One region of the Starkeya nomas genome, then DNA from elsewhere that is predicted to be linked to it. Evidence: riboswitches for the same ligand, from Rfam matches in the RefSeq annotation. Region 1 holds a riboswitch; each other region holds the start of a gene.

Region 1 (10,413 bases):
GCGGAGCGCATCGAGGCGCTGATCGACGCCACCCATCCCTTCGCCGCCGTCATCTCGCGCAACGCGGCGGAGGCCGCGCGCGTCGCCGGCGTGCCGCTGCTCGCCCTGCTCCGCCCCGCCTGGACCCGCCGGCCGGGCGATGTCTGGACCGACGCCGCCGACATCCCGGAGGCGGTGGCGAGGCTCGGCGCCGCGCCGCGCCGGGTGCTGGTCGCGCTCGGCCGCAACGAGGTCCGCGCGCTCGAGGCCGCCCCGCAGCACCATTACCTCGTGCGCAGCATCGATCCCGTCGCCCCGCCCCTCGCCGTGCCGCACGCCCGCTACATCGAGGCGCGCGGCCCCTTCGCGGAGGCGGACGAGCGGGCGCTGCTCGAGGAGCACCGCATCGACGCGGTGCTGTCGAAGAACAGCGGCGGCGCGGCGACCTACGGCAAGCTGGAAGCCGCCCGCGCGCTCGGCATCGAGGTCATCATGGTGGCGCGTCCCGCCCGCCCCGAGGTCGAGACGGTGGAAAGCGTGGAGGCGGCGGTGGCGTGGCTGCAGGGGCTCGGCCTGCCGAAATCCCCGGCTTGAGCCTTCTCCATTCCGCCCCTGCCGACATCTGACCGTCATCCCCGGGCTTGACCCGGGGACCCACGACTTTGGCCGGGCGTTCGGGGAAAAGGAAGGCGTGGATGGCCGGAACTCGGGCTTGCCCGAGTTCCGCACTCTGGCGACCGAAGCCGGCATTTGCCGACTTCGGGCCAAGCCCGGCCATGACGAACCCCTGAGCGGGCAGCTCGCAAGGGCCGGCCCCATCAGGCATCTCCCGACCGGCGCGGCGTGTAGACCAGCGAGGGCCGGCCCGGCCGCTCGACGATCCGCGTCTCCGCCGAGCCGACCAGGATGCAGGTCGCCATGTCGGCCATGTGGCCGCGCGCATGGGTCAGCGGCACCACGCGCATGCGCTCGTCCGGCCGCCCCACCGCCCGCCCGAAGATCACCGGCACGCTGCCGGCCAGCTCCTCGCGCAGGATGTCGAAGGCGGTGTCGAGCTGGTGCGGGCGCGCCTTGGACACCGGGTTGTAGAAGGCCATGGCGAAGCCCGCCTGCGCGGCGAGGCGCAGCCGCTTCTCGATTACGTCCCAGGGCTTGAGGTTGTCGGAGAGCGAGATGGCGCAGAAATCGTGCCCCAGCGGCGCGCCGCACTTCGCCGCCACCGCCAGCATAGCGGTGATGCCCGGCACCACCGCGAGTTCCAGCGCCCGCCATTCCGCCGGCCCGGTCTCGATCGCCTCGATCACCGCCGCCGCCATGGCGAACACGCCGGGGTCGCCGCCCGAGACCATCGCCACCGTCGCCCCGCCCGCCGCATGGGCAAGCGCCGCGCCCGCACGCGCCAGCTCCTCGCGGTTGTCGGAGGCATGGCGCGCCTGCCCGTCGCGCGCCGGCACGCGGTCGAGATAGGGCGCGTAGCCGTAGAGCGCCTCGGCCTCGCCGAGCGCCGCGCTGGCCTCCGGCGTCAGGAAGCGCGCCTCTCCCGGCCCGAGGCCGACGACGTAGAGCTTGCCCGCACTCATCCGCGCGTCCCCCAACCCGGCACCAGCACGATGGCGAAATAGGGCGCCGGCACGTCCGCCCTCCCCGCCAGCCTTTCGCAATGGCTGCCGTTCATCGTGCCGCGCTCGACATAGAGCGCCCGTTCCAGCCGGCCGGCGGCGTCGAGCGCGCGCCGTATCTTCGGCAGGTTGCGTCCCACCTTCATGATCACCGCCGCGTCCGCCTCGGCGAGCCGCCGCGTCAGCTCGGCTTCCGGCAGCGTGCCCGGCAGCACGCTCAGCACGTCGTCGCCCTGCGCGATCGGTGTCCCGGCCTGCGACCAGCAGCCGGACATGCCGGTGACGCCGGCGATCACCTCGGTCGGGTAGCGCTGGGACAGGCGCACATGCAGGTGCATGTAGGAACCGTAGAACAGCGGATCGCCCTCCGAGAGCACCGCCACCGTCCGCCCGGCATCGAGATGCGCCGCGACCGACCTCGCCGCGTCTTCATAGAAATCGGTGATGGCGGCGCGGTAGGGCGCCTCGTCCTTCGGCAGCTCGGTGGTCACGGGATAGCCGAGCGGCAGCTCCTGCGCCCCGGCGCGGAAATGCCCGCAGGCGATGGCCCGCGCGTGGCTGGCATTGCCCTGCTTGGCGAAATAGGCGACGACGTCGGCCTCGCCGAGCGCGCGCACCGCCTTCAGCGTCATCAGTTCGGGATCGCCCGGCCCGACGCCCACGCCGATCAGGCGGCCGGCGCCCGTCCCGCTCCGTTCGGAGCCCGTCGAGATCGCGTTCATATGCCGGGCCTCGCCAGCGCGTTCACCGCCGCCGCCGTCATGGCGCTGCCGCCCAGCCGCCCGCGCACCACCAGCCAGGGCACCCCATGGTCGCCCGCCGCGAGCGCGTCCTTGGATTCGGCCGCACCGACGAAGCCGACGGGAATGCCGAGGATCGCCGCCGGCTTCGGCACGCCGGCATCGAGCATTTCGAGCAGCCGGAACAGCGCCGTCGGCGCGTTGCCGATGGCGATGACGGCGCCCTCCATGCGGTCGCGCCACAGTTCCAGCGCGGCAGCCGAGCGCGTGGTGCCGAGCCGCTCCGCCAGCCCCGGCACGGCCGGCTCGCGCAGCGTGCAGATCACCTCGTTGCCCGCCGGCAGCCGGGCGCGGGTGACGCCGTGCGCCACCATCTCCGCATCGCACAGGATCGGCGCGCCGGCCTTCAGCGCCGCGCGCGCGGCCCGTACCAGATCGGGCGAGAAGTCGATGGCATAGGCCGCTTCCACCAGCCCGCAGGCGTGGATCATGCGCACCGCCACATCCGCCTCATCCGCCGAGAAGCGGCCAAGCTCGGCCTCCTCGCGGATGATGGCGAAGGAGCGCTCATAGATCGCGTTGCCGTCGCGCACGTAATCGAACGGGATGGACACTCAGATCGGGTCCTTCTTCAGAAACTCACGCACGGCTCCGGGCAGCCCCGCCACCGGCACGATGCGCGCGGGAACGTCGCGCGGCGTGCCTTCGACCACGAGACCGGCACCTTCGTCCAGTCCCACGATGGTCAGCGCCGCCGGCGCAGGGTGCGCGCAGCCCTTCACGCAGCCCGAAACATGCAGTTCCCCGCCTCTCATCAGCGGCGCCAGGGTGGAGGCGAGCGCATGCGTCTCAAGGCGCGCCGAGGCGCAGGCCGGCTGCCCGGCGCAGGCGAAGACGCGGCAGCGCGGATCGGCGGGATCGGTGATGAAGCCCAGCGCGCCCGCCTGCGCGCGCAGCCTCTCCGCCGCCGCGCGCGTCAGGCCGGTCGCCAGCAGCGCCCTCCCCGCCGCCGGCTCCACGCGGCGCGCCCCGGCCGCGCGGGCGGCTCTCACAAAATCTTCCAGCGCCGCCGCCGCGACCTGCCCGAAGGCAAGCCCTACGCCGAGCGCGAGCGTGCCGTCCTTCAGCGCATGAAGGCCGACCGGCTCGGACGGCGCGGGCCGGGAGATCGCCCCCGCCGGCGCGAGATCAAGGGAGGCGGCCAGCGCTTCGGCCCCCTCCTGCGCCAGCAGCTCGGGCATGCGGGCGGCATTCCCCCGCGCCGCGAGCCGTTCCAGCAGCGCCACCACGACGGCCGCGGCCTGTTCCGGCGCCGCCAGCCCGACCGGCCGGCCGGCGAGCGCGATGAGCCGCGTCCCGGCCTCCCCCGCGCTCACGCCGATATCCGCCTTCAGCTCGCCGAGCCGCAGCGTCCCGCCGCCGTCGACGACGACGGAGACCTTCGGCGCGAGGCGCGGCACCAGCCCGGCGGCGGCCTGCGCGATGGCCTGCGCGAGCGGGCGCGGATCGAAAACCTCCGCCGGGTCGCGGCCCGCCAGCGCGTTCACCTCCACAGGGAAACCTTCGGGCATCTCGATGCCCAGCGCGCCGACGCCCTCCGCCAGCGGCCCCGCGCTCGCCTCGCTCAGGCCGCGCAATTGCAGCTTGCCGCGCGCCGTCACCTCGAGAATGCCGTTGCCGAGCTCGCGGGCAAGCCGCGCCAGCCCGCCGAGTTGGTCGAGGGTCAGCGGCGCCCGCGGCTGCAGCCGCGCCAGCAGCCCGTCACCGGTGCGCATCGGGCGCGGCAGGCTCGGGCAGGCCCCGCGCCGCAGGCGGGCGACATCGCTCATTCCGCCGCCTCCCCGGAAAGCAGGGCGAGGTCGGCCGCCACGTCGTTGCGGCGCGGGTGCCAGAGCCCCTTCTCCCGCGCCCCCTCGAAGCGCGCCGCGACGAAGCGCGCCGCCTCGGGCGAGGTCCGCAGGAGGAAGTCGCGCACCGCCGCGTCGCCGACATAGGCGGCGTGGAGCGCGTCGATCAGATGGCCCGGCACCGCCCGCGTCGCCTCGGCGAAGCCGATCAGCCGGTCGACCGTCTCGGCGATCTCCGCCGCGCCGCGCGGCCCGTGCCGCAGCAGCCCGCCGACATGGCGCGGGTTCACCCGTCCGCGCACGATGCGGGCGATCGCCTGGTCGAGCGGGCGCGCCGCCGGCCGCGCGGGGTCGGAAGTGTCCAGCACCACGAGGTCGGGCGCGCGCCCCAGCCCTTCCGCCGCCGCCGCGAAGCCGCCGATGAAGGCGAGGTCGGCATCGCCCTCCAGCAGGTCGCGGCCGGGATCGTCGGCGCCATGCACCAGCAGGTCCGCCGCCGCCACCCGCGCCGTGAAGGCTGCACCGGCGTCACGCGCCTCGCCCTCCGCGCCGCCATAGGCGTGCGAGGCGCTTGCGAGATAGGCGGCGCCCAGTGCCTCGCGCTCGATGTCGCCGGCTTCCAGCCCCGCGCCATAAGCCCCCGGCGCGGTGCCGAAGATGCGCGCGGCTTCTTCTCCCGCCGCCTTCAGCGGGTTCTCGTCCGCCGTCTCCTCGCGCCGCGCCACCGCCCGCAGCGCGGCGTCGAGCAGCGCGATCTGCGCCGGAAACAGGTCGCGGAACAGGCCGGAGATGCGGAACGTCACGTCGACGCGCGGCCGTCCCAGCACGGCGGTCGGCAGCACCTCGATGCCGGTCACGCGCCCGGTGGCGGGGTCCCAGGTCGGGCGGGCCCCGATCAGCGCCAGCCCCTGCGCGATCTCCTCGCCGCCGGTGCGCAGCGTGGCGCTGCCCCACAGATCCAGCACCAGCGCGCGCGGCCAGTCGCCATGCGCCTGCGCATAGGCCCGCAGCACCTCCTCGGCCGCCAGCCGCCCGAGGTCCATGGCGGTCGGCGTCGGCAGGGCGCGCGGGTCGCTGGCGAACAGATTGCGCCCCGTCGGCATCACGTCGGTGCGCCCGCGCCCCGGCGCGCCGGCCGGCCCGGCGGCGACGCGCCGCCCGTCCAGCACGGCGAGCAGCCCGTCGCGCTCAGCCTCGCCGCAGACACCCCGGCCATAGATGTGGAAGCCGTCCTTGAGCCGCATCTCCTTGATGTCGCAAAGGAAGGCATCGATCTGCTTCAGCGCCTCATCCGGCTCGGCGCCCGTCGCCAGCCCGGCATCGCGGGCAAGGCCGGTGCGCTCGGCCTCCTCGACGATCAGCCGTGCCAGCCGCTCGCGCCGGCGCCGGTCCAGCCCGTCGGCCTGCGCATATTCGTCGACGAGGCGTTCAAGTTCGGCCGCCTCAAAGGCCAGCCCGGCTTCGACGGTGGGCGGCGGCAGGTGGCCGAGCGCCACCGCCGCGATGCGCCGCTTGGCCTGCGCCGCCTCGCCGGGATTCGACACGATGAAGGGATAGGCGACGGGGAGCGCGCCCAGCACCAACTCCGGGAAACACGCTTCGGTCAGCGCCACATGCTTGCCCGGCAGCCATTCCAGCGTGCCGTGCGCGCCCATGTGGACGAGGACGTCGGCCCCGCCTTGCAGCCACAGCCCGAAGGCGAGCAGCGCGTGGCGCGGCGGCAGGGCCGGGTCATGATACTGCGCCCGCCGCTCGGCCCGGCTTCCACGGTCCGGCGCGAGGGCGACGGTGACGTTGCCGAAGCGCCGCGCCCGGAAACGGAAGGCGCCGTCGATGAGGTCTGGATCGTCCTCCGGCGCGCCCCAGGCGGCCTCGACGGCGGCGATGGCGGCGGGCGGGAGGGTTGCCAGCCAGTCCCGATAGTCGGCGAGCGGCAGCGCCGCATCCCCGACGTCATGGCCGGGCTTGTCCCGGCCATCCACGCCTTCCTCCCGATCAAGTCGTGGATGCCCGGCCCGAGGCCGGGCATGACGGTCATCCTTCGGGACCGCCGCCAGCCGTTCCACCAACTCCCGCTCGTCCGCCGGCCGGTCCTCGAGCCGGTAGCCGGCGGCGGCGAGGTCGTCCATCAGCGCCAGCACGCTCGCCGGCACGTCGAGCCCCACCGCCCAGCCGGTGCGGCCGGGGGCGCCGGCGTAATCGGGCATCAGCACGGTGACGCGCCGGGAGTAGCGCTCCGTAGCACCGAGTTGCACCAGCGCTGCTACGCGTTTTGCTACCTGCTCGATACGGTTGCATTCCGCCCGATTCACCAGCCCGGCGAATCCCGGCACGGCGGCCGCCGCCGTGTCCGGCGCCTTGAACGAGACGGCCCCGGCGAGCACGCGCCCGTCGAGTTCGGGCAGCACCACATGCATGGCGAGGTCGGCGCTGGTCAGCCCGCGCACGCCCTCCACCCAGGCCTCGCGCCGGGTGGTGGCGACGACCGCCTGCAGGACCGGCACCCCGGCGGCGTCGAGAACGGTTTCCTCGCCCGGATCGGCGGCGGCGAAGGCGGTCAGCGTGACGATGGCGGCGGGATCGAGAGCGGCCAGCGCCTCCTTCAGGAAGGCGATGGAGGTCGGCTCCTTCAGGCTCGCCACGAAAATCGGCTTCGGCGTCAATTCCTTGGCGGCGAGAGCGGTGCACAGCGCGTCCACCGGCGCGGTGTCCCCGGCCAGTTCCATGGAGCGATAGAAGATGACCGGAACCGCCCGCCCCGCAGCCTCCCCCTCGCCTTCCCAGGCGTGGAAACCCGCCAGCGGCACCGGCACGGGAGGCGTCGGGGCGAAGGTACGGCCGGCATGCAGGGCCAGCCGCTCCAGCAGCGCGCGCATGTTCGCCGGCCCGCCGGCGCGGAAATAGCCGAGCAGCGCCTCCAGCTCCGCCGGCGGCAGCGTCGAGGCCTCCGCGAGCCGTGGATCGTCGCGATCCTCGCCCGGCAGCACGGCCAGCGCGAAGCCGCGCGCCCTTGCCTCGGCGCTCAGCCGGTCGACGCCGTAGCGCCACCAGTCGAGCCCCCCGAGCAGGCGCACGACGACGATCCGCGCATGAACGGCCACGCTGTCGATCCACAGATCGACCGACATCGGATGCCGGAGATCGCGCAGATTGGCGAGGCGCAGGCTCGGCAGGCCGGCATCCTGCGCCCGCGCCAGCGCCGAAGCGAGGCCCATCAGGTCGCTGTCGGCGAAGGACACGACCACCACCTCCCCCGGCATCTGGCCGAGATCAACCGGCTCGACGAGATCGTCGAGGCTGCTCGAGGTGGTGGTGAGGATGTGCATGGCCGGCCTCGCTCAGAAGGCCGTCATGCCCGGGCATCGCCCGGGCATCCACGACTTCTTCATCGGCCAAAGACGTGGATGGCCGGAACTCGGGCAAGCCCGAGTTCCGCACTCTAGAGACAGAAGTAGGCAAATGCCGACTTCGGAACACGTCCGGCCATGACGTCGCGCATGGGCGAGGCGCCCGATCACGCGACCTCCCGTTCCCCGGCGAGGATGGCCTCCACCTTCGCCCGATCGAGGCCCTTGAGGCCGATGGCGACGAGCCGCCCCACACGCGGTTCCGCGCCCCATGCGCGGTCGAAATGATGCGCCACGCGCGGGCCGACCGCCTGCACCAGCAGGCGCATCGGCTTGCCGGCGACGGGCAGGAAACCCTTCACCCGCAACACTTCCGCTTCCTCCGCCGCGCGGGCGATGCGGGCGGCGAACTCCGCCGGATCGGCGATCTCGGGGACCTCGACGACGAAGCTGTCGAAATCGTCGTGATCGTGCTCGGCCTCATTGTCGTGATGGGTCCTGCGGTTCTCGATGTCGTTCTCCGTGCCGACGCCGAGCCCCATAAGCACCACGGGGTCGACCCGGCCTTCGGTAACGCTCACCACCCGCACGCCCCTGGGCAGCTCGGCGTCGAGCGCCGCCCGCGCCCTGGCCTGCCCGGCCGCATCGATCAGGTCCGCCTTGGTGAGGATCACGAGGTCGGCGCAGGCGATCTGGTCGTCGAACACTTCCTCGATCGGGTCGTCATGGTCGAGCGAGGCATCCGCCGCGCGCTGCTGGCTGAGCGCGTCATGGTCATGCGCCACGCGCCCGTCCGCCAGCGCCGCGCCGTCCACCACCGCGACCACGCCGTCCACCGTCACCCGGCTCCTGATCGCCGGCCAGTGGAAGGCCTGCACCAGCGGCTTGGGCAGCGCGAGGCCGGAGGTCTCGATCAGGATGTGGTCGACCCTGGGCGAGCGCGCGAGAATGGCGTCGAGCGCGGGCACGAAATCATCCGCCACGGTGCAGCAGATGCAGCCATTCGCCAGCTCGACGATGTTCTCCTCCGGGCAGGTGTCGATGCCGCATCCCCTAAGGATCTCACCGTCGATGCCGACATCGCCGAACTCGTTGACGATCACCGCCAGCCGCTTGCCCTTCACGGTTTCCAGCACGTGGCGGATCAGCGTCGTCTTGCCGGAGCCGAGGAAGCCGGTGACGATGGTGCACGGCACCCGGTCGAGAGGGGTCGGGGCGGCGGTGTTCATGCGGCGTCTCCACGAAAATCCAACGTTCGCGGGATGCGCCGGTCGCGGAAGGATTTCCGCGCGAAGCCGCGGGAGGCGCGGCTCTGCCTGACTGCCGGGCACCCCGCCGGCACGCACGACCGGACCGCCGGCAGGTCTCCTGGCTCGCGGGTCGTCGCCTCGTCGCCGCCTTCCCGGAGAATTCCCCAGTGGCTTCCGGCTGAGGCTCGCCGCTTACAGTTGCGGGGGCAGCCGCGGAATTGGAGCGCCTTCGGGCCTCCGCACCGCATTCCCTCTTCGTCCTTCCCCGGAAGGAAGGAACCGACGGTCGGGGCCACTAAAGGAGTGCCCATGCGAATTGTCAACGCGACCGGCGGTCGAGCCGGTTGCGGTAGCCGGCGGCTGGACTATAGTCGCCGGAGTCGTCGGTTCCCGTGATGCGCACGGGACGCAAGACGGGAACGCGGTGGGGCGGAAACCTTCCTTCAAGGTCGACGCCGAATCCGCGGCTGCCCCCGCAACTGTAAGCGGCGAGCCCTTCTCCAACAGCCACTGGCGGCAGCGCCGGGAAGGCGGGGAAGGGCCGAGACCCGCGAGCCAGGAGACCGGCCGGCGACGCAACCCGCACAGATCCTCGGGTGGAGGGTCAAAGGAGCCGACCATGCCGACCCAGAACAGCCACAGCGCGGCTGCTTCCCACGAATCCATCGCCTCGCGCACCATCCAGATCACGTTCGCGGCGCTGCTTGGCGTCTTCGTGCTGGGCGGCGTGGGCTTCTCCCACATCAGCGCCGTGCACAACGCCACGCACGACGTCCGCCACGCGACCGCCTTCCCCTGCCACTGACCGTTACGGGGGACGCATCATGTCGCTTTTCAGGACGATTCTGTTCGTCGCCGCGCTGGCGGGCATCGGCACGGGCCTCGTCGGCTCGGCCGTCCACATCTTCACGACCGTTCCGCTGATCCTTCAGGCGGAAACCTTCGAGGGTTCCGGCGAGGCGGAAGCCCCGGCACCTGCGGAAACCGCGACGCACGAGCATGCGCCGGGCACCGCCGAGCACAGCCACGACGCCGACGAATGGGGCCCGGCGGACGGCTTCGAGCGCAACGCCTACACCGTGCTCGCCATGGTGCTGACGGGCTTCGGCTTCGGCCTGCTGCTGGTCGCGGCCAGCGAGCTCGCCGGCGGGCTGACCGGCTGGCGCCAGGGGGTCATCTGGGGTCTGGCGGGCTTCGCCGTGTTCACGCTGGCACCGGGTCTCGGCCTGCCGCCGGAGCTGCCCGCCATGCCGGCGGCCGACCTCGCGGCGCGTCAGGTTTGGTGGGTCGGCACGGCCGCGGCCACCGCGGCGGGCCTCGCCCTCATCGCCTTCGGCCGCACCCCGATGCTCGCCATTCTCGGCGTCGCGCTGATCGTGGCGCCGCAGATCATCGGCGCGCCGCAGCCCGCGAGCCACGAGAGCCCGATCCCGGAATCGCTACACCACAGCTTCGTGGTTGCGACCATCGTAGCGAGCTTCGTCTTCTGGTCCCTCCTCGGCGGGCTCGCCGGCTGGTTGCGGCCGCGTCTCGCGACGCCCGGCACCTGACCTTATTTTTCAATGACTTGCCCTTCATCGAGAAGGGCCAAGGAGCCTCGATGAACCCGATCCTTCGGCGCGCCGCCGTCC
Region 2 (10,413 bases), 570 kb from region 1:
CTCGGGCCATGTGGGTATGGCGGCGAGAAAAGCCTCGGGTTCGCTGAAGGTGGTGCCCTCGAAGCCGCTGAGTTCCGCCACCGTCGCGACGTACTCGCCGATCTCCGGTTCGTCGTCGAGGATGAGAATCTTGTGCTCAGGCATCGTTCTCACCGGCCAGGTCAGGGGAAGCGACCGCCGCCCCTCTACTCACCAACGCGGAAGGCATACGTAGAATAACGTAATGTTGTCGCCTTGCCAGCACCTATCGGCAATTGCATTGAGATTGCGCGATAGGAAGCCTTAGGAGGGACGTGGGTTCCTCGGCTCTGCTGGTGCCTGACTTTCTGGTCGTTGCCGCTTTGCTGCAGTGCAGCTTGCCGTTGTGGCCGGCGCGTGGCGTCATACCCGCCGGCCTTGCGCGGCGGGATGCCGAGCCGGGCGAACCGAAGCGGTGGAAGAAGAGTTGTCTCCCGCTCGACCGCGTTCCGAAGATCACCTTCCCGCACCGTCCGGAGGAGTCCCGATGAACACCGCCAATCTGCAGATGGAAGGCACGCTGCTGGCGCTCGCCGCGATATGCGAGGCGCTGAAGGCGAAGGGCCTTCTGACCGGAGACGAGATCACCGCCGCGCTCAAGAGCGCCGAGAAGGGGGCCTCCACGCGGGGGGCCTGCATGAGCGGCGCCAATGTGGAGGCGATCCGCTTTCCGATCCGCTTCCTGCGTCTGGCGATGGAGCGCGATGGCCAGAGCCTCGATTACGCGGCCATCGCCGCGGGCGTCGGGCGCACGCGCGAGCGTGCACCGCTCTGAGGGATCGAGGACGGGCAGGCATCGGGGAAACGCCGCCGCACCGGCGGGCGCGGCGGCGGAGCGTGTCTAGCTTCGTATGACCCGCACGAGCCAGATGAGGATGCAGGCGCCGAGAACGCCGGCGATGAGGTAGCCCAGCCAGCCGCCGAAGCCGACGCCGATGAAGCTGAAGATGAAGCTCGCCACGGCGGCGCCGATGATGCCGAGAACGATGTTCATGAAGATTCCGGTGCCGGTCTTCATGATGCCCGAGGCGATCCACCCCGCGAGGCCGCCGATGATGATCGCGGCGATCCAACCGATTTGTGCGTCTTCCATAGTCGCTCTCCCAAGAAGCCCCGCCAGACATGGCGATGGCGGAAGAACGCCGCGGGCTACCTCCCGGTTCCCCGTTGGTACCCGATGGGAGCCTCACTCGCGGTAGCGCAGGGCCTCGACCAGCAGGCGGAAGGCCGGCGAAGTCTGGCGCCGGCTCGGATAATAGAGGTGGTATCCAGGGAAGGGCGGACACCAGTCCTCCAGCACCCGTACCAGCCGTCCTTCGGCGACCAGCGTGCCGAACAGGTCCTCCGGCAGGCAGGTGAGGCCCAGCCCGTTCAGCGCCGCGTCGATGATCATCGACGTCTCGTTGCAGATGAACTGGCCGTCGACCCGCACGTTCAGCGGGCGCCCCTTGCGCTCGAACTCCCACGCATAGAGGCCGCCGAGCGTGGGAAGGCGCAGGTTGATGCAGGAATGTCGGGTCAGCTCATGAGGCGTCTTCGGCTTGGGGTGGCGGGCGAAATAATCCGGCGACCCGACCACCGCCATGCGCAGGTCCGGCCCGATCCGCACCGCCACCATGTCCTTCTCGACCTGCTCGCCGAGGCGGATGCCGGCGTCGTAGCGCTCGGCGACGATGTCGGTCAGGCGAAGATCGACGGAGATCTCGATCTTGACGTCGGGATACTCGGCCATCAGCCGCGAGGCGGCCGGCATGACGATGCTGGCCGCCGGATGCGGGCTCGCGGTCAGCCGTACCGTGCCTGCCGGCCTCTGGCGCAGGGCGCCGATGGCGCTGATCCGCTCCTCGATGTCGTTGAAGGCGGGGCGCAGCGTGTCGAGAAGCTGCTCGCCCGCCTCTGTGGGCGCGACGTTGCGCGTGGTGCGGGTGAGCAGCCGCACCCCCATGCGCTCCTCAAGACGGCGGACGGTATGGCTGAGCGAGGACTGCGAGGTCCCGAGCCGCGCCGCCGCGCGCGTGAAGCTGCGCTCTTCGGCAACGGCGAGGAAGGCACTGAGGTCGCCGAGTTCGTCGCGTCTCATTCATGAGCTCAGAATATAGGTACATGCGGAATTCCGGCTCTAAACCACGCCGGACGCCGGCGATAAATTCACAATGACGCGCGTGGGCCGCCCGGAAATCCCGGTTCGCGGCCCCGTTTCTCTTCGTGCGCGTCATCCCGGAACCGACCGTCAACGGAAGCATCCATGAAGACCATCGGCTTTGCCTGCACCTCGGCTGACGTGCCGCTCGCGCCCCTTTCCTTCGAACGCCGCGCCCCGCGTGCGAACGACGTCGTGATGGAGATCCTCTATTGCGGGGTGTGCCATTCCGACCTGCACTGGGCCAAGAACGACTGGGGCTGGACGGTCTTTCCGGCCATTCCCGGCCACGAGATCATTGGCCGCGTCATCGAGACCGGCACGGACGTGACTCGCTACAAGGCCGGCGATTTCGTCGCCGTCGGCTGCATGGTCGACAGCTGCCAGCATTGCGACCAGTGCCGCAAGGGCGAGGAGCAGCTCTGCCGCGAGGGGCAGACCGGCACCTATGGCGGGTTCGACCGCTTCACCAAGGAACACACGCTTGGCGGCTATTCCAAGCATCTGGTGGTGCGCGAGGAGTTCGTCCTGCGCGTGCCGGACGGGCTGGACCTCGCTCGCGCCGCGCCGCTGCTCTGCGCCGGCATCACCACCTACTCGCCGCTGCGCACGTGGAATGTCGGCCCCGGCAGCCGGGTCGGCGTGATCGGCCTCGGTGGCCTCGGCCATATGGCAGTCAAGCTCGCCTCCGGCATGGGCGCGCATGTCACGGTGCTTAGCCGGACGCCGGACAAGGCGAAGGACGCGCACGCCCTGGGCGCCAACGCGCTGCTGGTCTCCACCGACCCGGAGGCGATGGCGAAGGCGGCGAACGGCTTCGATCTCATCATCGACACCGTTCCGGTCCGACACGACCTCAATCCCTACATGCCGCTGCTCGACGTCGACGGCACGCTGGTGATCGTCGGTCAGCTCGGCCCGGTCGACGAGCCGAACACGGTGCCCATGGTGCTGGGGCGCCGCCGTATCGCCGGCTCGCCCATCGGCGGCATCCGGCAGACGCAGGAGATGCTCGACTTCTGCGCCGCCAAGAACATTTTGCCGGATGTCGAGATGATCCGCATGGACGAGATCAACCATGCCTTCGAGCGCATGGAGCGGTCGGATGTGCGCTATCGCTTCGTGATCGACATGGCCTCGCTCTCCCTGTGAGGGGATAGCGTCACCGTGGAGAACGCCACGCCCGCGTGCGCCGCGCGGGCGTGGCCACCGGGGAGGGGCGCCGGTCGCGGAGACGAGACGGCAGCCTTCCCTTGGCGCGGATGTTCAGGCCGCTCCCGTCGCCTCGGTACGCGATGCGGTCGTCAGGCTTCGGATGAAAGCGCCGACGAAGAGCACGCTCATCAGCAGCACGATGGTCGGGGCAGGGGCACTGTCGAGGAAGAACGACAGATAGACCCCGAGCAGCGAACCCCCCACGGCTACCGCCAGCGACGCCAGCAGCATCGAGCCGAAACGTCGCGTCAGCAGGAAGGCGATGGCACCCGGCGCGATCAGCATGGCGATGGCGAGGATGATGCCGACCGCCTTCAGCGCGCCGACGATGGTCAGCGAGATCAGGCAGAGCAGCCCGTAATGCAGCAACCCGACGCGCAGGCCCGCCACCTTCGCCTGTATGGGGTCGAAGGCGTGCAGCAGGAAGTCCTTCCATTTCACCGCGAGGACGCCGGCGGTGATGGCGGCGATGGCGGCGGTCTCCGCGATGTCACGCCAGGAGACGCCGAGCATGTCGCCGAACAGGATGTGGTCGAGGTGCACTTCCGACTGGATCTTCACGTAGAGCACGAGGCCGACGCCGAACATGCCGGAGAACACGATGCCCATGACCGTGTCCTGCTTGATCCGGCTGTTGTCCTTCAGGAAGCCCGTCGCCACGGCGCAGAACATGCCGGCGACGAAGGCACCGATCGCGTAGGGCAACCCCACGATGTAGGCGAGGACCACGCCCGGGAAGACGGCGTGCGAGACCGCGTCGCCCATCAGCGACCAGCCCTTGAGCACGAGAAAGCAGGACAGCAGCGCCATCGGCACGGCCACGAGGCCGGAGATGACGAGCGCGTTGACCATGAACTCGAACTGGAAGGGCGTGAGCAGCGTGTCGATCATGGTCACAGCCCCGCCTTCAGTGCCTGTGCCGCCCGCCGCCGCGCCGCCAGCATGCCGTGCTTGGGGGCGAAGACGAAGGCCGTGAGGAAGATCAGCGTCTGCAGCACCACGATGATGCCGCCGGTGGCGCCGTCGAGGAAGAAGCTCGCATAGGCGCCGACCGCGCTCGTCACCGCGCCGATGGCGACGGCGATGGCCAGCAGCCGCGGAAAGCGGTCGGCGAGCAGATAGGCGGTGGCGCCCGGCGTCACCACGAGGCAGATGACGAGGAAGGCGCCCACGGTCTGGAGCGCGGCGACCGTGCAGGCCGACAGCAGGGTGAAGAACAACACCTTCAGCGCCGTGGGGTTGAGACCGATCGAGCGCGCATGCGCCTCGTCGAAGAACACGGCCATCAGGTCCTTCCACTTCGCCAGCAGGATCGCCAGCGAAACGACGCCGATGAGGACGAGTTGCAGCGTGTCCTCCGGCGTGATGGCGAGGATGTTGCCCAGCACGATGGTCTGGATGTTCACCGAGGTCGGCGACAGCGAGACCATGAACAGGCCGAGCCCGAAGAAGGAGGAGAAAATTAGCCCGATGATGGCGTCCTCCTTCAGCCGCGTGCGCTGGTTGAGGAAGAGCATGGCCGCCGCCGCGAGGCCGCCGGAGAAGAAGGCGCCGATGGCGAAGGGCAGGCCGAGCATGTAGGCGCCGGCCACGCCGGGAACGATGGCGTGCGAGAGCGCATCGCCGATCAGCGACCAGCCCTTGAGCATGAGGTAGCAGGAGAGGAAGGCACACACCGCGCCGACGAGGGCCGAGACCCAGATCGCGTTGCGCATGTATTCGTAGCCGAAGGGCTCGCTGAGAAGCTCGATCACGGCTTTCCCTCCGTGACCTGTTCCTCGCTGGTTTTCGGCTGCATCGCGCCCTTCTCGCCATAGAAGACGAGCGGGCGCTCGTCGTCGGTCAGCACGGCGAGCTGGCGGCGGTCGTCATCGTCGTGCAGTCCGGCGCCGCCGAGCACGAAATGGCGCAGCACGCCGCCGAAGGTGCGCTCCAGATTGGCCTCGGTGAAGGTCTCGGCGGTGGGTCCATAGGCCAGCACCGTGCCCTTTATCAGCACCGTGCGGTCGCAGAATTCGGGCACGCTGCCGAGATTGTGGGTGGAGACCAGCATCACACGGCCCTCCGCGCGCAGCGCCTTGAGCAGGGCGATGATGGCGTCCTCGGTCTTCACGTCGACGCCGGTGAAGGGCTCGTCGAGCAGGATCACCTTGGCGTCCTGCGCCAGAGCGCGGGCGAGGAACACACGCTTCTTCTGGCCGCCGGAAAGCTCCCCGATCTGCCGCTTGCGGAACTCGCCCATGTTGACGCGGGCCAGCGCCGTATCCACCGCCGCCCGGTCGGCGGCGCGCGGGATGCGCAACAGGCCCATATGCCCGTAGCGCCCCATCATCACCACGTCCTCCACCAGCACGGGGAAGTTCCAGTCGACCTCCTCGGCTTGCGGCACATAGGCGACGAGATTGCTCCTGAGCGCCTCGTCGACGCTGCGGCCGAGGATGGAGATCGTGCCGCGCGCGACGCGGACGAACCCCATGATCGCCTTGAACAGGGTCGATTTGCCCGAGCCGTTCACCCCGACCAGTGCCGTGATGGTGCCGGTCGGGATCTCGAAGCTGGCGTCGCGCAGCGCGGTGTGGCCGTTGCGGTAGGTGACGGCGACGTCCCGCACCGCGAGCCCTTCGGCGGCGCGGGACCGGACGAGTGGCGCGTTCATTGCGAAAGCCCCTCGGCAAGGCCCTTTTCCACCGTGCCGGTGGTCACGCGCAGAAGGTCGATATAGGTCGGCACCGGCCCATCCGGCTCGCTGAGCGAGTCGACATAGAGCACGCCGCCATAATGGGCGCCTGCCTCGCGGGCGGCCTGACGCGCGGGCTTGTCGGAGACGGTGCTTTCGCTGAACACGGTGGGGATGCCGTTCTTGCGCACGGCATCGATCACCTTACGCACCTGCTGGGGCGTGCCCTGCTGGTCGGCGTTGATCGGCCAGAGATAAAGCTCCTTCAGCCCGAAATCGCGGGCGAGATAGGAGAAGGCGCCTTCGCTGGACACGAGCCAGCGCTTGTCCTCGGGAATGGACGCGAGCTTCTCGCGGATCGGCGCCACGGAAGCCTCGATCTGCTTCTTGTAGGCATCGGCGTTGGCCGTGTAGGTGGCGGCGTTCGCCGGGTCGTACTTCACGAAGGCGTCGCGGATGTTGTCGACGTAGATCAGCGCGTCCTTCGGCGACATCCAGGCATGGGGATTGGGCTTGCCCTTGTAGGGACCCTCGGCGATGCCCATCGGCTCGACCCCCTGCGAGACCACCACGCTCGGCACGTCCTTCAGGTTCTGGAAGAAGCGCTCGAACCACAGTTCGAGATTGAGTCCGTTCCACAGCACGAGCTGCGCCCCCTGGGCGCGCTGGATGTCGCCGGGCGTCGGCGCGTAGTTGTGGATTTCCGCTCCGGGCTTGGTGATCGATTCCACCACCGCGACGTCGCCAGCGACGTTGCGCGCCATGTCGGCGATGACGGTGAAGGTGGTCACGGCCTTGAACTTCGGCCCTGCGGCCTCCTGCGCCAATGCGCCGGAAACTCCCGCGCTCAAGAGACCAATGGCCGCGAGGCCGGCCAGAACCACGCGCCTGCTGCGCATATCCCACTCCTTCTTGCGAATGACTTGCAAGAGCATCTTATCGAACGCCACTCGGTATGCAATTGCGAATTAATTGCATCTGAGGCTTTTTACGCGTGTGCGCTACCAATTGACAATTCTGTCGCATGAGCCCCTACATATGGGTGTCACGGTCCTTCGAGTCGGAAGATGAGGAGGCTAAGAGGGAATCCGGTGTGACACCGGAGCTGCCCCCGCAACTGTAAGCGGCAAGCCGACGTCCCATGTCGCGTCACTGAGGCATCCTGCCTCGGGAAGGCCGGACGAAGGCGACGACCCGCGAGCCAGGAGACCTGCCGCGACCCAGATGAAACGTCCTCGGGCGGGGTGTCCCGGTGGAACGCTGTGGTCGTGCCGCCGGCTTGCTTGTTCCGCCCGTCCGCCCATGTCGTCTCCGCTCGGCCCTTGCCCCATGCAACGGGGTTTGCAGCCGATGACTCTCGCTCTCGAAGCCGAACGTCCGTCCTCCCGGATTCCCGAACCGCTCGTCTCCGCCTCCGGCGCCGGTACAGCGACGCCGGGCTTTCAGGTGATCCGCCGCAACGGCGCCGTCACGCCCTTCGACGCCTCGAAGATCGCGGTGGCGCTCACCAAGGCCTTTCTCGCGGTGGAGGGGACGAATGCCGCCGCCTCGCGGCGCGTGCACGACATCGTGGCGGGGCTGACGGAGCAGATCGTCACCGGCCTGACGCGGCGGGCAGACGCGGGCCGCACCTTCCATGTCGAGGACGTCCAGGACCAGGTCGAACTGGCGCTGATGCGCGGCGAGCACCACAAGGTCGCCCGCGCCTATGTGCTCTACCGCGAGGAGCGGGCGAGGGAGCGCGCCGTGGCGGTGGTGCCCGGCACAGCACCGGCCTTGCACATGACGACAGGCGAGGGGATGCGGGTGCCGCTCGACGAGGCCCGGCTCGCGACGGTCGTGGGCGAGGCCGTCGCCGGGCTCGCCGACGTGTCCGCCGAGGCGATCCTCTCGGAGACCCGCCGCAACCTCTATGACGGCATCAGCGCCGACGAGCTGGCGCTGGCGCCCATCCTCGCCGCCCGTACGCTGATCGAGACCGAGCCGAACTACGCCAAGGTCTCCGCCCGCCTCTTGGGCGACAAGCTGCGCCGCGAGGCGCTCACTTTCCTCGCCGGCCGGCCCGAGCAGGCGACGCAGGCGGAAATGGCGGAGCGCTACGCGGACTATTTCCGAGCCTATGTCGCCCGCGGTATCGAAGAAGAGCTGATCGACCCGGAACTCGGCCGCTTCGATCTGGAACGGATCGCCGCCGCGCTGCTGCCCGAGCGCGATCTCCAGTTCGACTATCTCGGCCTGCAGACCCTCTACGACCGCTATTTCTTGCACGCGCGCGGCACCCGTTTCGAGCTGCCGCAGGCCTTCTTCATGCGCGTCGCCATGGGGCTGGCTCTACGCGAGGTCGACCGGGAGGCGCGGGCGATCGAGTTCTATCGCCTGCTGTCTTCCTTCGATTTCATGGCCTCGACGCCGACGCTGTTCAATGCCGGCACGCTGCGCCCGCAGCTCTCCTCCTGCTTCCTCACCACCGTGCCGGATGATCTCGACGGCATCTTCAAGTCGATCAAGGACAACGCCCTGCTGGCCAAATATTCCGGCGGGCTCGGCAATGACTGGACCCGCGTGCGCGGGCTCGGGGCCCATATCAAGGGCACCAACGGCGAGAGCCAGGGCGTGGTGCCGTTCCTCAAGGTCGCCAACGACACCGCCATCGCCGTCAATCAGGGCGGCAAGCGCAAGGGTGCCGTCTGCGCCTATCTCGAGACCTGGCACATCGACATCGAGGAGTTCCTCGATCTGCGCAAGAATACCGGCGACGACCGTCGCCGCACCCATGACATGAACACCGCCAACTGGGTGCCGGACCTGTTCATGCAGCGGGTCGAGGCGGATGGTTCGTGGACGCTGTTCTCGCCCGACGAGACGCCGGAGCTGCACGACCTCTACGGCCCGGCCTTCCGGGACGCCTACGAAGCCTACGAGGCGAAGGCGGCACAGGGCGGCATGAAGGTGTTCCGCACCGTGCGCGCGCTCGATCTGTGGCGGCGCATGCTGACCATGCTGTTCGAGACCGGCCATCCGTGGGTGACGTTCAAGGACCCCTGCAACATCCGCTCGCCGCAGCGGCATGCCGGCGTGGTGCATTCGTCCAACCTGTGCACCGAGATCACCCTGAACACGTCGAACGACGAAGTGGCGGTGTGCAATCTCGGCTCGGTCAACCTGCTGGCCCACGTCACCAGGGACGGCCTCGACCATGCACGTCTCGCCTGCACGGTCGCGACGGCGATGCGCATGCTCGATAACGTCATCGACATCAATTTCTACACCATCCCTGAGGCCCGCCGCTCGAACCTGAAGCACCGGCCGGTCGGCCTCGGCATCATGGGCTTTCAGGACGCGCTGCAGGCGCTGCGCATTCCCTACGCCTCCGATGATGCGGTGCGTTTCGCCGACGAGAGCATGGAGGCGGTGAGCTTCCACGCGATCTCCGCCTCGGTGGACCTTGCTGCCGAACGTGGGCGCTATCCGAGCTTCGAGGGCTCCCTCTGGTCGCAGGGCGTGCTGCCCATCGACAGCGTGGAACTGCTGGCGCAGGCGCGCGGCGGCGCGGAGTTCGACCGCTCTGCGACGCTCGACTGGGAGAGCCTGCATACGCGGGTGAAGGCCTCCGGCATGCGCAACTCCAACTGCATGGCCATCGCGCCCACCGCCACCATCTCCAACATCTGCGGCGTGTCGCAGTCGATCGAGCCCGCCTACCAGAATCTCTTCGTCAAATCGAACATGTCTGGCGACTTCACGGTGGTGAACGCCGCGCTGGTGCGCGACCTGAAGGCCCGCGGCCTGTGGGACGAGGTGATGGTCTCCGATCTTAAATATTACGACGGCAGCGTTGGCCAGATCGACCGCATCCCGGACGACCTCAAGGCGCTTTATGCCACCGCCTTCGAGATCGATGCCGCCTGGCTGATCGAAGCGGCGTCGCGCCGGCAGAAATGGATCGATCAGGCGCAGTCGCTGAATCTCTACGTCGCCAATCCCTCGGGTCGCAAGCTCGACGAGACCTATCGCCTCGCATGGAGGCGCGGGCTGAAGACGACCTATTACCTGCGCTCGCGCTCGGCCACCCATGTCGAGAAATCGACGCTGAAGGGCACGGACGGCAAGCTGAACGCGGTCTCCGCCGTGCTCGCCGCCGTTCCCATCGCCGTGCCGGAAATCGTCCTCGGCAAGGCGTGCTCGATCAACGATCCCGAATGCGAAGCCTGCCAGTAGGCAACTCCCGTTTCATCACGACGTCATGCCCGGCCTTGGGCCGGGCATCCACGCCCTTCCAGCGCAACAGAAGTCGTGGATGGCCGGGCCAAGCCCGGCCATGACGGCACTCTTGAGGAATTCACTCCATGCTCGACTGGTCCGA
Region 3 (10,413 bases), 580 kb from region 1:
GCCGGTCTGGGTGGCGTTGAAGCCGCGGATGTAGAACCAGTCGGTGTCCGGATCCGGCCCGCCATAGGGCGAAGAGTGCACGCCGGCGGTGTAGCGCAGCGCCTCGTCCACCTTGAGCGCCTTGCGGTCGTCGATCTCGTCGCGGCCGATCACCGAGACCGACTGCGGGATGGCGACGATGGGCACGTCCGTCTTCATGCCGGACGTCGTCTGCGTGGCGACATAGCCATTCACCGGCCCTGTGCCGTTCTGCTGCCCCTCCACCGAAATGGTGTCGAGCTCGACCGCGGTTTCGCCGGAGGACGACGCCTGCTGGGCCATGGCCGCGCCCCACAAGGGCAGCGTCGCCATAGTGCTGCTCAGCAGCAGGAGCTTGAAGGACTTCCCATACATTGCAAACGTTCCAAATAAACCTGCAAGTGACGCGCAGCTCGGAAACATTCAAAAGAGGTATATCCTTCGATGTTCGCCAGATGCGTTTGGCATCTCGTAACAATCAATGCTTCTAGATGATTGTCCGTCTCTGTCACATCTTGTACGTTTTTGGTTTGTTTGTGACACGACCGATCAGGCATTCCAGTCGGGAGAGCGAGGAAAGCGATGTCCGCAGCGTTCATCCCCAACATGACCTCACGGCGTGAGGGCATCTCCGTGCTCACCGACGGCCACCGCCGCTCGTGGAACGGTGTGCTGGTCGAGCTGTGGGAAGCGGAAGGCGCGGTCGGCGCGCGGGCGGAATACATCTCCGAGCATCCCCGCCTCTTCGTGCTGCTGGACCAGACGGGCGGCGAATTCGAGCTGCTGCTCTCCCCCGGCCACGCGCAGGTGCCCAAGCGCCACGCGCCGCGCCAGATCAGCTTCATCCCGGCCGGCATGCCGCTCTGGTCGCGCTTCACCAGCACGACCTATCTGCGCCACCTCGACCTGCATTTCGACGCCGAGGCGCTGCGCACGCGGCTCGCCGACGAGGTCTCCCGCGAGGCGTTCGAGACGCCCCGGCTGATGTTCACCGACGACCGGCTCATGACCTTCGCCAACATGATCGCGGCGGAATGCCAGACGCCCCTCGCCTTCCACGAACTGTACGGCGACAGCCTGACCACCGCGTTCTTCATCGATTTCCTGCGGTCCAGCCCACGCGCCGGGCGCAAGCGCTCTGCCCTCGCCTCCTGGCAACTGCGCCGCGTGATCGACTACATCGACGCCCATTGCGCGGACGCTATTCGGCTGGAGGAGCTGGCGCAGCTCGTCGGCCTATCCTCCAGCTATTTCAGCCATGCGTTCAAGGCCGCCACCGGCGTTCCCCCGCACCAGTGGCAGACCGATGCGCGCCTCAAGCGGGCGCAGCGGCTGCTGCTCGACACCGGCATGTCGCTGACCGAGGTCGCCGTCGCCACCGGCTTCTGCGACCAGGCGCATTTCACCCGGGTGTTCCGGCAGAATCTCGGCGCACCCCCGGCTGCCTGGCGTCGCGACCGGCGCGGCTGACCGCGCGGCGGCTGGTCAGGGGCGATCGGAATCGGGCGTCGCGCCGGATGCGCGCGCCACCTGCGAGGGCGGGACGCCGAAGCGGCGCCGGAACGAGCGGATGAAATAGGAGAGATCGCCGAAGCCGGCGTCGAAGGCGATGGCACCGATCGCGCCACGGCCCGCGCCGCGCAGGGCCGCATGGGCCGCATCCAGCCGCCGCTCCAGCAGATAGCGGGTGAAGGTGGTGCCCTCCCCGGCGAACAGCTTCTGCACATAGCGCGACGTCACGCCCTGGCTCTGCGCGACCGTCTCGACCGACAGGTCGCGACGCATGAACTCGCGCTCAACCTGCTCCTTCACCGCGGCCAGGCGGACCGCCGGGCTCAACGCCGCGTCGACCGGCTCGTCGAGGCCGAACAGCGTGCCGGCAAGATCGCGCAGATGATTGCCGGCAAGCCGGGCATGGCGCTCGGTGTCGAGGGGGATCATCCCCTGCAGCAGCGCGCCGGCATAGTGGGTGAGCAGCACCAGCCGGTTGTCGGTGGCAAGGGCGGGCTGCAGCAGGCTCGGTGCCAGCGCCGGCCGCCGCGCCACCGCCGGGGCCGCGATACGCAGGAAATCGAAGCGCTCCGCGCCGGTGGCGTCGATCTCGAAGGGCTGCCCGAGCGAGATCAGCGTGGCGTCGCGCTCGACCACCACCGCCTCGCGCCCGCCCTGCCGCACCCGGATCGCGCCGCCGACCGGCCGGGCGAGGACGACGTCGCCGCCGGTCGCCCCCTCGCCGAGACGCAGATGGGCGCGCAGCTCGATGCAGGTGGTGATCAGCGCGCCCGGCAGGGCGCAATGCACCATACGCACCGGCCTGCGCGGCCGCAGCGGAAAGTCGATCGCGACGTCGCCGATCAGCCGCGCGAAAGCCTCGGCCACCGCCTCCGCGCGCCGGCGGGGAGGCACGCCCTCGGTCGTGAACCAGACCGGCTCATAACGCTCGCTCATTATGGAATATTTCTAAGATGTTGCCCTAACGCGACAGAACGATCTTAAGTCACCGAGTTCGCTTTAGTCCATATTTCGTTTCGCGTCTGCCCAAGCAAATCGTATACGACAGTATCTAGAAGAGCGATACACGCAACTCGGCGCAATTGCCTTTCGGGCATGAGCTGCCTTATCAGAATTGTTCAAAGATATGATCGCTCGCTCGCGCGGATTGCTTCTGGCTTCGTTCAGTCTTCTCTCGCTCGTAGCAGCGGCGCCGGCGCTCGCCCAGATGGCACGGGAACAGACCCAGGAATCCGCCGGCGGCGAGACCATCGATCTCGATACCGTCACCGTGACGGCGACCCGCGCCGACCGCCCGATCAGCGACGTGCCGCAGACGGTGCGCGTCATCGAGCGCAACGAGATCGAGCAGCAGCTCCAGCTCACCAACAATCCCGCGGCGGTGCTCGCCAAGCTGATCCCCGGCTACAGCGTGTCCACGCAGACGATCTCCGGCGCCTCGGAGACGTTCCGCGGCCGCGAGTTGCTGGTGATGATCGACGGCGTGCCGATGAACATCCCGCTGCGCAACGTCTCGCGGCTGCTGGCGCTCATCGACCTCAACTCGGTCGAGCGCATCGAGGTGGTGGCGGGCGCCGCCAGCACCTACGGCGCCGGGGCCACCGGCGGCACGGTCAACTTCATCACCAAGCGCCCGACGGACGGCGCGCCTACCGTCTCGATCAACACGGCGCTGCGCGCCTTCACCGCCAAGCCGGGCGAGTCGCTGGCGCCGGAAATCTCCGGCACGGTCTCCGGCCGCGCGCCGGGCGGCTTCGACTACCTCGTCACCGCCACCGGCGCCTTCGCCAACAACACCTATGACGGCAACGGCCGCCTGCTGCCCTCCGACGGCATGCTCGGCCAGGGCGGCGGCGACAATTACGGACGCGGCAACTTCCTCGGGAAGATCGGCTACGACTTCGATGCCAGCAAGCGCATCGAGGCGCAGGCGAACTGGATCTACCTGAACCAGGATCCGCAGTGGATGACCGACTATTCGGGCCCCTTCGCCGCGCCCGACATCGGCAATCCCTATAGCGGCGAGAGCGTTCTGGAGGACACCAAGTCCTTCTCGCTGCGCTACACCGACAGCGCCTTCGCACTCGGCGACCTGAGCATGCTCGCCTACTACAACGACATTCGAAAGCGCTTCAATTACAGCGAGTTCGACATAAACAACAACTTCATGGTCTATTACTCCGGCAATCTCGGCAGCCCGACTTCGCCCTACAACCAGACGGTCCTCTACTCCGAGCGCGCCGGCTTCAACCTGACCGTCGACACGCCGCTTCCCATTCTCGACGGCGCGAAGCTGACCTGGGGCACCGACATCGTCCACGACGACACCTGGCAGACGCTGACCAACGGCGAGGACGTGTTCACGCCGCTCAACCAGATGACCTATGCCGGCTTCGCGCAGCTCCAGCTCCCCATCGGCGAACGGCTCGTGGTGCGCGGCGGCATGCGCTACGAATATCTCGACGTGGAGGTAAACGACTTCACCCGCCCCGCCGCTTTCCTCGGCTTTCCGGGGCTGGGCTATGCGGTGCTGCCGGAACTCGCCGTCACCGGCGGCAATTACGACTACTCCGCCGCCACCTTCAACATCGGCGCCACCTACAAGCTGACCGACACGATCGACATCTATGGCGGCTTCAGCCAGGGCTTCGCGCTGCCGGACATCGGCGCCTTCACCCGCCGCGCCGGCGCGCAGGGCACCTCGCAGATCCTCACCTATGGCTGCTATCTCGGCGCCCGGCTGCGCCCCATCCCCTACACCTGCCCCAAGCAGATGAGCGTGAGCTTCGACGACCTCGGCATCGAGGCGCAGATCGTCAACAACTACGAGATCGGCGTGCGCGGCAGCCTCGGCCGCTTCCGGGGCAGCCTCGCCGGCTACTACTCGACCTCGGACGAGGGCGTGAACTTCGTCGCCTCCACCAACACCATCGGCCAGTCGAAGGAGATCACCTACGGCGTCGAGTTCACCGGCGAATACGAGGTCACCAGCAATCTGGCGCTCGGCACCAACCTCGCCTGGCGCGAGGGCGAGTGGGACTCGGACGGCGACGGCACGATCGACGCGTGGCTGCCCAACAACCGCATCGCCACGCCGTTCCGCGGCACCGTGTACGGGAACTACCGCTTCGACACAGGGACGGTGGTCCGTCTCGAAGTGGAGTTCTGGAGCGGGCGCGACCGCTTCGACGGCACCGAGACCTTCGAGATCGACGGCGGCGCCACGCTGAACGCTGCCCTCGCCCATCCCTTCGCCGGCGGCACGCTCTATGTCTCGGTCGACAACCTGCTCGACGAGACCTATGCGAACCCCTCGGCGAGCGCCACCCGCAGCTACGACGTCTATGGCTGGGGCCGCACCATCACGGTCGGCTTCTCGAAGACCTTCTGACCGATGGTCTCGCTCGACATCGAGGCGGGGGACCTCGCCGTGCTCCGCTTCCACCAGCCCTACGCCGCCGACGACGAGCGCGCCTATCTCGCCGCGCTGGAGCGACTGGCGCTGATGGCGCACCCCTTTGTGCTGCTGGCGATTTTCGGCGGCGGCCCCGCCCTGTCGCGCGAGGGCGAGAAGGGGCAGGCTCTGTGGTTCAAGCGCACCCGCGCACAGATGGAGGAGCGCTGCCGCGCCTGCGCGATGGTACGGCCGGGCGCCACCGAGGAGAGCGCGGTGATGTTCCGCCGGCTGTGGTCGTTCCCTTTCCTCGCCTCGCCGGATGAAGCGACGGCGCGGGATTTCGTGGAGCGGCACCGGCCCTCACGCACGACGCAGCCGGAGACACATCCCCTATGAGCGGGGAACTCGCAGAGGCCCGCCCCCTGCCCGGCGAGGCCGGGACGCCGCCCATCGGCCGGCTGCGCCTGTTCATCGTGCTGGCGGGGCTCTATCTCGCCCAGTCGATCCCCAGCTACCTGCTGGTGGCCGCTATCCCGCCGATCATGCGCGAGCAGGGCGTCTCGCGCACCGCCATCGGGCTGCTGTCGGTGCTGATGCTGCCGCTGGTGCTGAAATTCCTCTGGGCCTCCCGGGTCGACCGGCTGCGCCCAATCGCCCGCGCCCATCGTGCCGGCTGGATCCTCATCACCCAGACCGGCACGGTGTTCGCCATCGGGCTGCTCGCCTTCATCGAGCCGACGGACACGGGCGCGTTCCTCGCCATCGGCTTCGTCATCTCGCTGCTGGTCTCGACGCAGGACATCGCCACGGACGGCTACGCCACCCGCCAGCTCGCGGTGCGCGACCGGCCCTTCGGCAATGCCATACAGGGCGGCGCGGTGGCCTTCGGCGTCGTCATCGGCGGCACGCTCAGCCTCGTCATCTACCATCACCTCGGCTGGCGGCCGATGATCTGGACCATGTCCGCGCTCTCGCTGCTCCCCCTCGCCGCCGCCTTCGCCATGCGGGAGAGCGACGATGTCGCGCCGGGAGGGCCGCGCCCGTCGCTCAAGGCGTTCTGGGCCCGGCCGGAGGCGCGCGAGATCCTGATCGTCGCGCTGGTCTACCGGGCGAGCGAGGGCTTCGTGAAGGCGATGGAGGGCCCCTATCTCGTCGACCGCGGCGTGCCGCTCGACATCGTCGGCTATCTCTCGGGCGGCGCGGCGGCGACTGCCGGGCTCGTCGGCTCCGGCCTCGCGGCGGTGCTGTTGCTGCGCCTGGGGACCCCGGGCGTGCTCACGCTGCTGGGCGGGCTGCGCACGGTGTGCTTCGCCCTGTTCGCGCTCCACGCCTTCGATCTGGTGACCGGCTGGCCGACCCTGTTCGGAGCCGCCGCCTTCCAGACGCTGATCCGCTACATGGAGATCGTCGCACTCTACAGCCTGTTCATGGCGGTGGCATCGAAGGACCAGCCGGGCACCGACTTCACCGTGCTCGCCTGCGCCCAGCTGGTGGTCTACCTCGTCGGCTCGAGCCTCGCCGGCATCATCGCCGACCGCATCGGTTACGGCGCGCTGTTCGCCCTGTCGGCGGCACTCTCGCTGGCCGCCGTCCTGTTCACGCGCCGCCAGCTCGACGCCGGACAGGCGGCGCGTCCCGCCTCCTGAGCCGCCGACGACGCCTCAGAGCTCCGCCCCTTCGCTTGTCCTTGCCGGCATGGAAGCCGCGGGCTTCGGCGATGCGCTCCCCTGCGTGATCAGGCGCGAGCTGCGCTGGTCGCGCGTATGAATCCATAGCCAGCTCAGGGCAACGCTCAGACGGTTGCGGACGCCGATCAGGAAGTAGATGTGGGCGAGACCCCATATCCACCATGCGAGGGCGCCGCGGAGTTTGATCCGCCCGAAGTCGATCACCGCCAGCCGCTTGCCGATGGTGGCGAGGCTGCCGGCATGCTGGTAGCGGAACGGCGAGCTCCCGGACTGCCCGGCAAGCCGGGCGCGGATGGTCTGCGCGACATGCCCGCCCTGCTGCTTCGCCGCCGGGGCGATGCCGGGAACGGGCGAACCGTCGGGCGCGACGACGGCGGCGGTATCACCGATGACGAAGATCTCCGGGTTGCCCGGCGCCGTGAGGTCCGCCTCCACCTGCACGCGCCCGGCGCGGTCTGCGGCGACGCCGAGCCACTCCGCCGCCGGGGAAGCCTGAACGCCAGCGGCCCAGATGATGGTGGCGGCGGGCACGGTCTTTCCGCCATAGACAACGCCGTTCGCCGTGCATTCGGTGACGGGGCTGCCCAGCTCGACCTCGACGCCGAGCTTTTCGAGCGAACGCTGGGCATAGGTGGACAGGTCCTCCGTAAAGGCCGCCAGCACGCGCGGGCCGCCCTCGATGAGCACGACGCGCGCCTCCCGCGTGTCGATGCTGCGGAACTCGTCCACGAGTGTCATGTGCGCCAGCTCGGCGATGGTCCCCGCCAGTTCGACCCCGGTGGGGCCGGCGCCGATGATGACGAAGGTCAGCAGGGCCTTGCGGCGGGCCGGATCGGCCTCGCGCTCTGCGCGCTCGAACGCCAGCAGGATGCGCCGCCGGATGGTGGTGGCGTCCTCCAGCGTCTTCAGGCCCGGCGCGAAGGACTCCCAGTCGTCATGGCCGAAATAGGCGTGGCGCGCGCCGGTCGCGATAACCAGCGTGTCGTAGGACAGGAAGGAACCGTCATCGAGCAGCACCCGGCGCGCCTGCTTGTCCACGCCCGCGACCGTCGCCAGCAGGGTCGTGACCTCGCGGCGGCGGCGCAGCAGGTGACGGATCGGCCAGGCGATCTCCGAGGTAGCGAGCGAGGCCGTCGCCACCTGATAGAGCAGTGGCTGGAACAGATGATGGTTGCGCCGGTCGATCAGGGTGATGCGCAGCGGCGCGCCCGCCAGCCGGTGGACCGCCTCGAGCCCGCCGAAGCCTGCACCGACGACAACGAGGTGATGGCGGCTGTCCTCAGCGTGCGTCGCCGACATGGCAGGCTCCTTTCCGACTCCAGGTACCGTGGCCGAACGCCGGCCACGTTCGACCCGCCGGCGTCAAACGACAAGATCGACCGCGACGGATGGTTTCGATATGCGGACATAAAGATGTCCTTATATCATTCATTGACATCCGGCCGCCGCCGGCTCATCTTCGCAGCGTCGTGGTTCTCCGGCCTCAACCGGAGCCAAGAGGGAAGCCGGTGCGCCTTCGGGCAAGGCCGGCGCTGCCCCCGCAACTGTAAGCGGCGAGCCGACGTCCATTTCGCGTCACTGAGGCATCCTGCCTCGGGAAGGCCGGACGAAGGCGACGACCCGCGAGCCAGGAGACCTGCCACGGCACCATAGTCGTCCCTGGGCGGGGTGTCCCGGTGGTGCGTTCGCGCGTCCGCCGGCTCATCGCGCCGGCCCGCACGCGCCTATGCGTCCGCTCGGCCTTTGCCCCCATTTTCATGGGGTTAGCCGATGAACTTCCCATACTCGTCCGGCACGGTGCCGGTTTCCACCCTCGGCACGCCGCGGATCGGTCCGCGCCGTGAACTCAAGGCCGCGCTCGAAGACTACTGGGCGGGCCGGAGCGGCGCGCAGACGCTGCTCGACTCCGCCGCGCGCCTGCGCGCCGCTAACTGGGCGCGGCAGAAGGCGCTCGGCGTGACCAACATCCCGTCGAACGACTTCTCGCTCTACGACCACGTGCTCGACACCGCCGTGATGGTCGGTGCCATCCCCAAGGCCTATGGCTGGTCCGGCGGGCCAGTTTCGCTCGATACCTATTTCGCCATGGCGCGCGGCAGCCAGGGCGCTGCCGGAGCCTGCGCGCACGGGCATGACCATGGCCAGGAGCACGGGCACGGGGTGCCGGCGCTGGAAATGACCAAGTGGTTCGACACCAACTACCACTACATGGTGCCGGAATTCTCCGCCGGGCAGCGCTTCACCCTCGCCTCCACCAAGCCGGTCGACGAGTATCGCGAGGCGAAGGCCCTCGGCTACCAGACGCGGCCGGTGCTGCTCGGCCCCGTCACCTTCCTCAAGCTCGGCAAGGCGAAGGATCCCGGCCTCGACCCGCTGAGCCTGCTCGGCGACCTGCTGCCGGTCTATGTCGAGGTGCTGCGCCGGCTGGCGGCCTCCGGGGCGGAATGGGTGCAGATGGACGAGCCCTGCCTCGTGCTCGACCTCGACGAGCCGACGCGCGCCGCCCTGCGCGAGGCTTACGGCTTCTTCGCCCACGCGCTGCCGAGGCTGAAGATCATACTCACCGCCTATTTCGGCGAGCTGGGCGACAATCTCGACACGGCGCTGGCGCTTCCGGTCGCCGGGCTGCACCTCGATCTCGCCCGCGCGCCGGAGCAGTTGCGGCCGGTGTCGGAAAAGGCGCGGGCCGGGCTGGTGCTCTCCCTCGGCGTCATCGACGGACGCAACGTCTGGCGCGCCGACCTGCCGAAGCTGCTCGACGCGCTGGAGCCGGTGGTGCGCCGGCGTGGTACCGATCATGTGGAGATCGCCCCCTCCTGCTCGCTGCTGCACGTCCCCATCGATCTCGAACGCGAGATCGAGCTCGACCCGGACGTGAAGAGCTGGCTCGCCTTCGCCGTGCAGAAGATGGACGAGCTGACCACCCTCGCCACCGCGCTGGCCGGCGGGCGCGAGGTGGTGCTTAGCAAGCTCATGGCGTCGGGCGCGGCCGCCGATGCGCGCCGGGCCTCGGCCAAGGTGCACAGCTCCGCCGTGGCGGCCCGCCTCGCCGCAGTGACGCCCAACATGACTCAGCGCCGGAGCCCCTTCCCCGTTCGGGCGGAAGCCCAGCACCACCGGCTCCGCCTGCCGCCGTTCCCGACCACGACGATCGGCTCCTTCCCGCAGACGGCCGAGGTGCGCAAGGCGCGCGCCGCGCACGGCAAGGGCGAACTGGGCGACGCCGCCTACGAGGCCTTCCTCAAGCAGGAGACGGCGGCGGCGATCCGCTGGCAGGACGAGATCGGCCTCGACGTGCTCGTTCACGGCGAGTTCGAGCGCAACGACATGGTGCAGTATTTCGGCGAGCAGCTCTCGGGCTTCGCCTTCACCCGGCACGGCTGGGTGCAGAGCTACGGCTCGCGCTATGTGCGCCCGCCCATCCTGTTCGGCGACGTGGCGCGGCCGGCGCCGATGACGGTGGAATGGTGGAAGTTCGCCCAGTCGGTCACGCACAAGCCGATGAAGGGCATGCTCACCGGGCCGGTCACGATCCTCAACTGGTCCTTCGTGCGCGACGACGTTCCGCGCAGCCTTGCCTGCCGGCAGATCGCCCTCGCCATTCGCGACGAGGTGGCGGACCTGGAGAAGGCCGGCGCCGCGATGATCCAGATCGACGAGGCGGCGATCCGCGAGGGGCTGCCGCTGCGCCGCGCCGACTGGGACGCCTATCTCGGCTGGGCGGTCGAGAGCTTCCGCCTCTGCGCCTCCGGCGTCGCCGACGCGACGCAGATCCACACCCACATGTGCTACTCGGAG

What was found. A riboswitch is a leader RNA that binds a small molecule or an ion and turns the genes downstream of it on or off. The one in region 1 is predicted to bind cobalamin.
Region 2: another riboswitch for cobalamin. It lies ahead of STARVERO_RS07800 (ribonucleoside-diphosphate reductase subunit alpha); the one in region 1 lies ahead of cobW (cobalamin biosynthesis protein CobW).
Region 3: another riboswitch for cobalamin. It lies ahead of metE (5-methyltetrahydropteroyltriglutamate--homocysteine S-methyltransferase); the one in region 1 lies ahead of cobW (cobalamin biosynthesis protein CobW).

Annotation. Positions count from the first base shown of each region.
Region 1 covers NZ_CACSAS010000001.1:2,184,470-2,194,882, forward strand. The annotation lists gene STARVERO_RS10635 (cobalt-precorrin-6A reductase) at 1-573, shown strand, start outside; gene STARVERO_RS10640 (precorrin-3B C(17)-methyltransferase) at 798-1,559, opposite strand; gene STARVERO_RS10645 (precorrin-2 C(20)-methyltransferase) at 1,556-2,320, opposite strand; gene STARVERO_RS10650 (precorrin-8X methylmutase) at 2,317-2,952, opposite strand; gene cobG (precorrin-3B synthase) at 2,953-4,167, opposite strand; gene cobN (cobaltochelatase subunit CobN) at 4,164-7,511, opposite strand; gene cobW (cobalamin biosynthesis protein CobW) at 7,700-8,761, opposite strand; cobalamin riboswitch at 8,874-9,081, opposite strand; cobalamin riboswitch at 9,150-9,368, shown strand; gene STARVERO_RS10670 (CbtB domain-containing protein) at 9,402-9,587, shown strand; gene STARVERO_RS10675 (CbtA family protein) at 9,607-10,332, shown strand; gene STARVERO_RS10680 (HupE/UreJ family protein) at 10,383-10,413, shown strand, end outside.
Region 2 covers NZ_CACSAS010000001.1:1,618,929-1,629,341, reverse strand. The annotation lists gene STARVERO_RS07845 (EAL domain-containing response regulator) at 1-144, opposite strand, end outside; gene STARVERO_RS07840 (hypothetical protein) at 506-793, shown strand; gene STARVERO_RS07835 (GlsB/YeaQ/YmgE family stress response membrane protein) at 860-1,111, opposite strand; gene STARVERO_RS07830 (LysR family transcriptional regulator) at 1,205-2,098, opposite strand; gene STARVERO_RS07825 (NAD(P)-dependent alcohol dehydrogenase) at 2,264-3,310, shown strand; gene STARVERO_RS07820 (metal ABC transporter permease) at 3,425-4,270, opposite strand; gene STARVERO_RS07815 (metal ABC transporter permease) at 4,267-5,088, opposite strand; gene STARVERO_RS07810 (manganese/iron ABC transporter ATP-binding protein) at 5,124-6,029, opposite strand; gene STARVERO_RS07805 (metal ABC transporter substrate-binding protein) at 6,026-6,949, opposite strand; cobalamin riboswitch at 7,082-7,282, shown strand; gene STARVERO_RS07800 (ribonucleoside-diphosphate reductase subunit alpha) at 7,401-10,268, shown strand; gene STARVERO_RS07795 (ribonucleotide-diphosphate reductase subunit beta) at 10,397-10,413, shown strand, end outside.
Region 3 covers NZ_CACSAS010000001.1:1,604,917-1,615,329, forward strand. The annotation lists gene STARVERO_RS07745 (TonB-dependent siderophore receptor) at 1-393, opposite strand, end outside; gene STARVERO_RS07750 (helix-turn-helix domain-containing protein) at 601-1,488, shown strand; gene STARVERO_RS07755 (helix-turn-helix transcriptional regulator) at 1,504-2,466, opposite strand; gene STARVERO_RS07760 (TonB-dependent receptor) at 2,738-4,921, shown strand; gene STARVERO_RS07765 (hypothetical protein) at 4,925-5,323, shown strand; gene STARVERO_RS07770 (MFS transporter) at 5,320-6,573, shown strand; gene STARVERO_RS07775 (NAD(P)/FAD-dependent oxidoreductase) at 6,589-7,914, opposite strand; cobalamin riboswitch at 8,069-8,273, shown strand; gene metE (5-methyltetrahydropteroyltriglutamate--homocysteine S-methyltransferase) at 8,386-10,413, shown strand, end outside.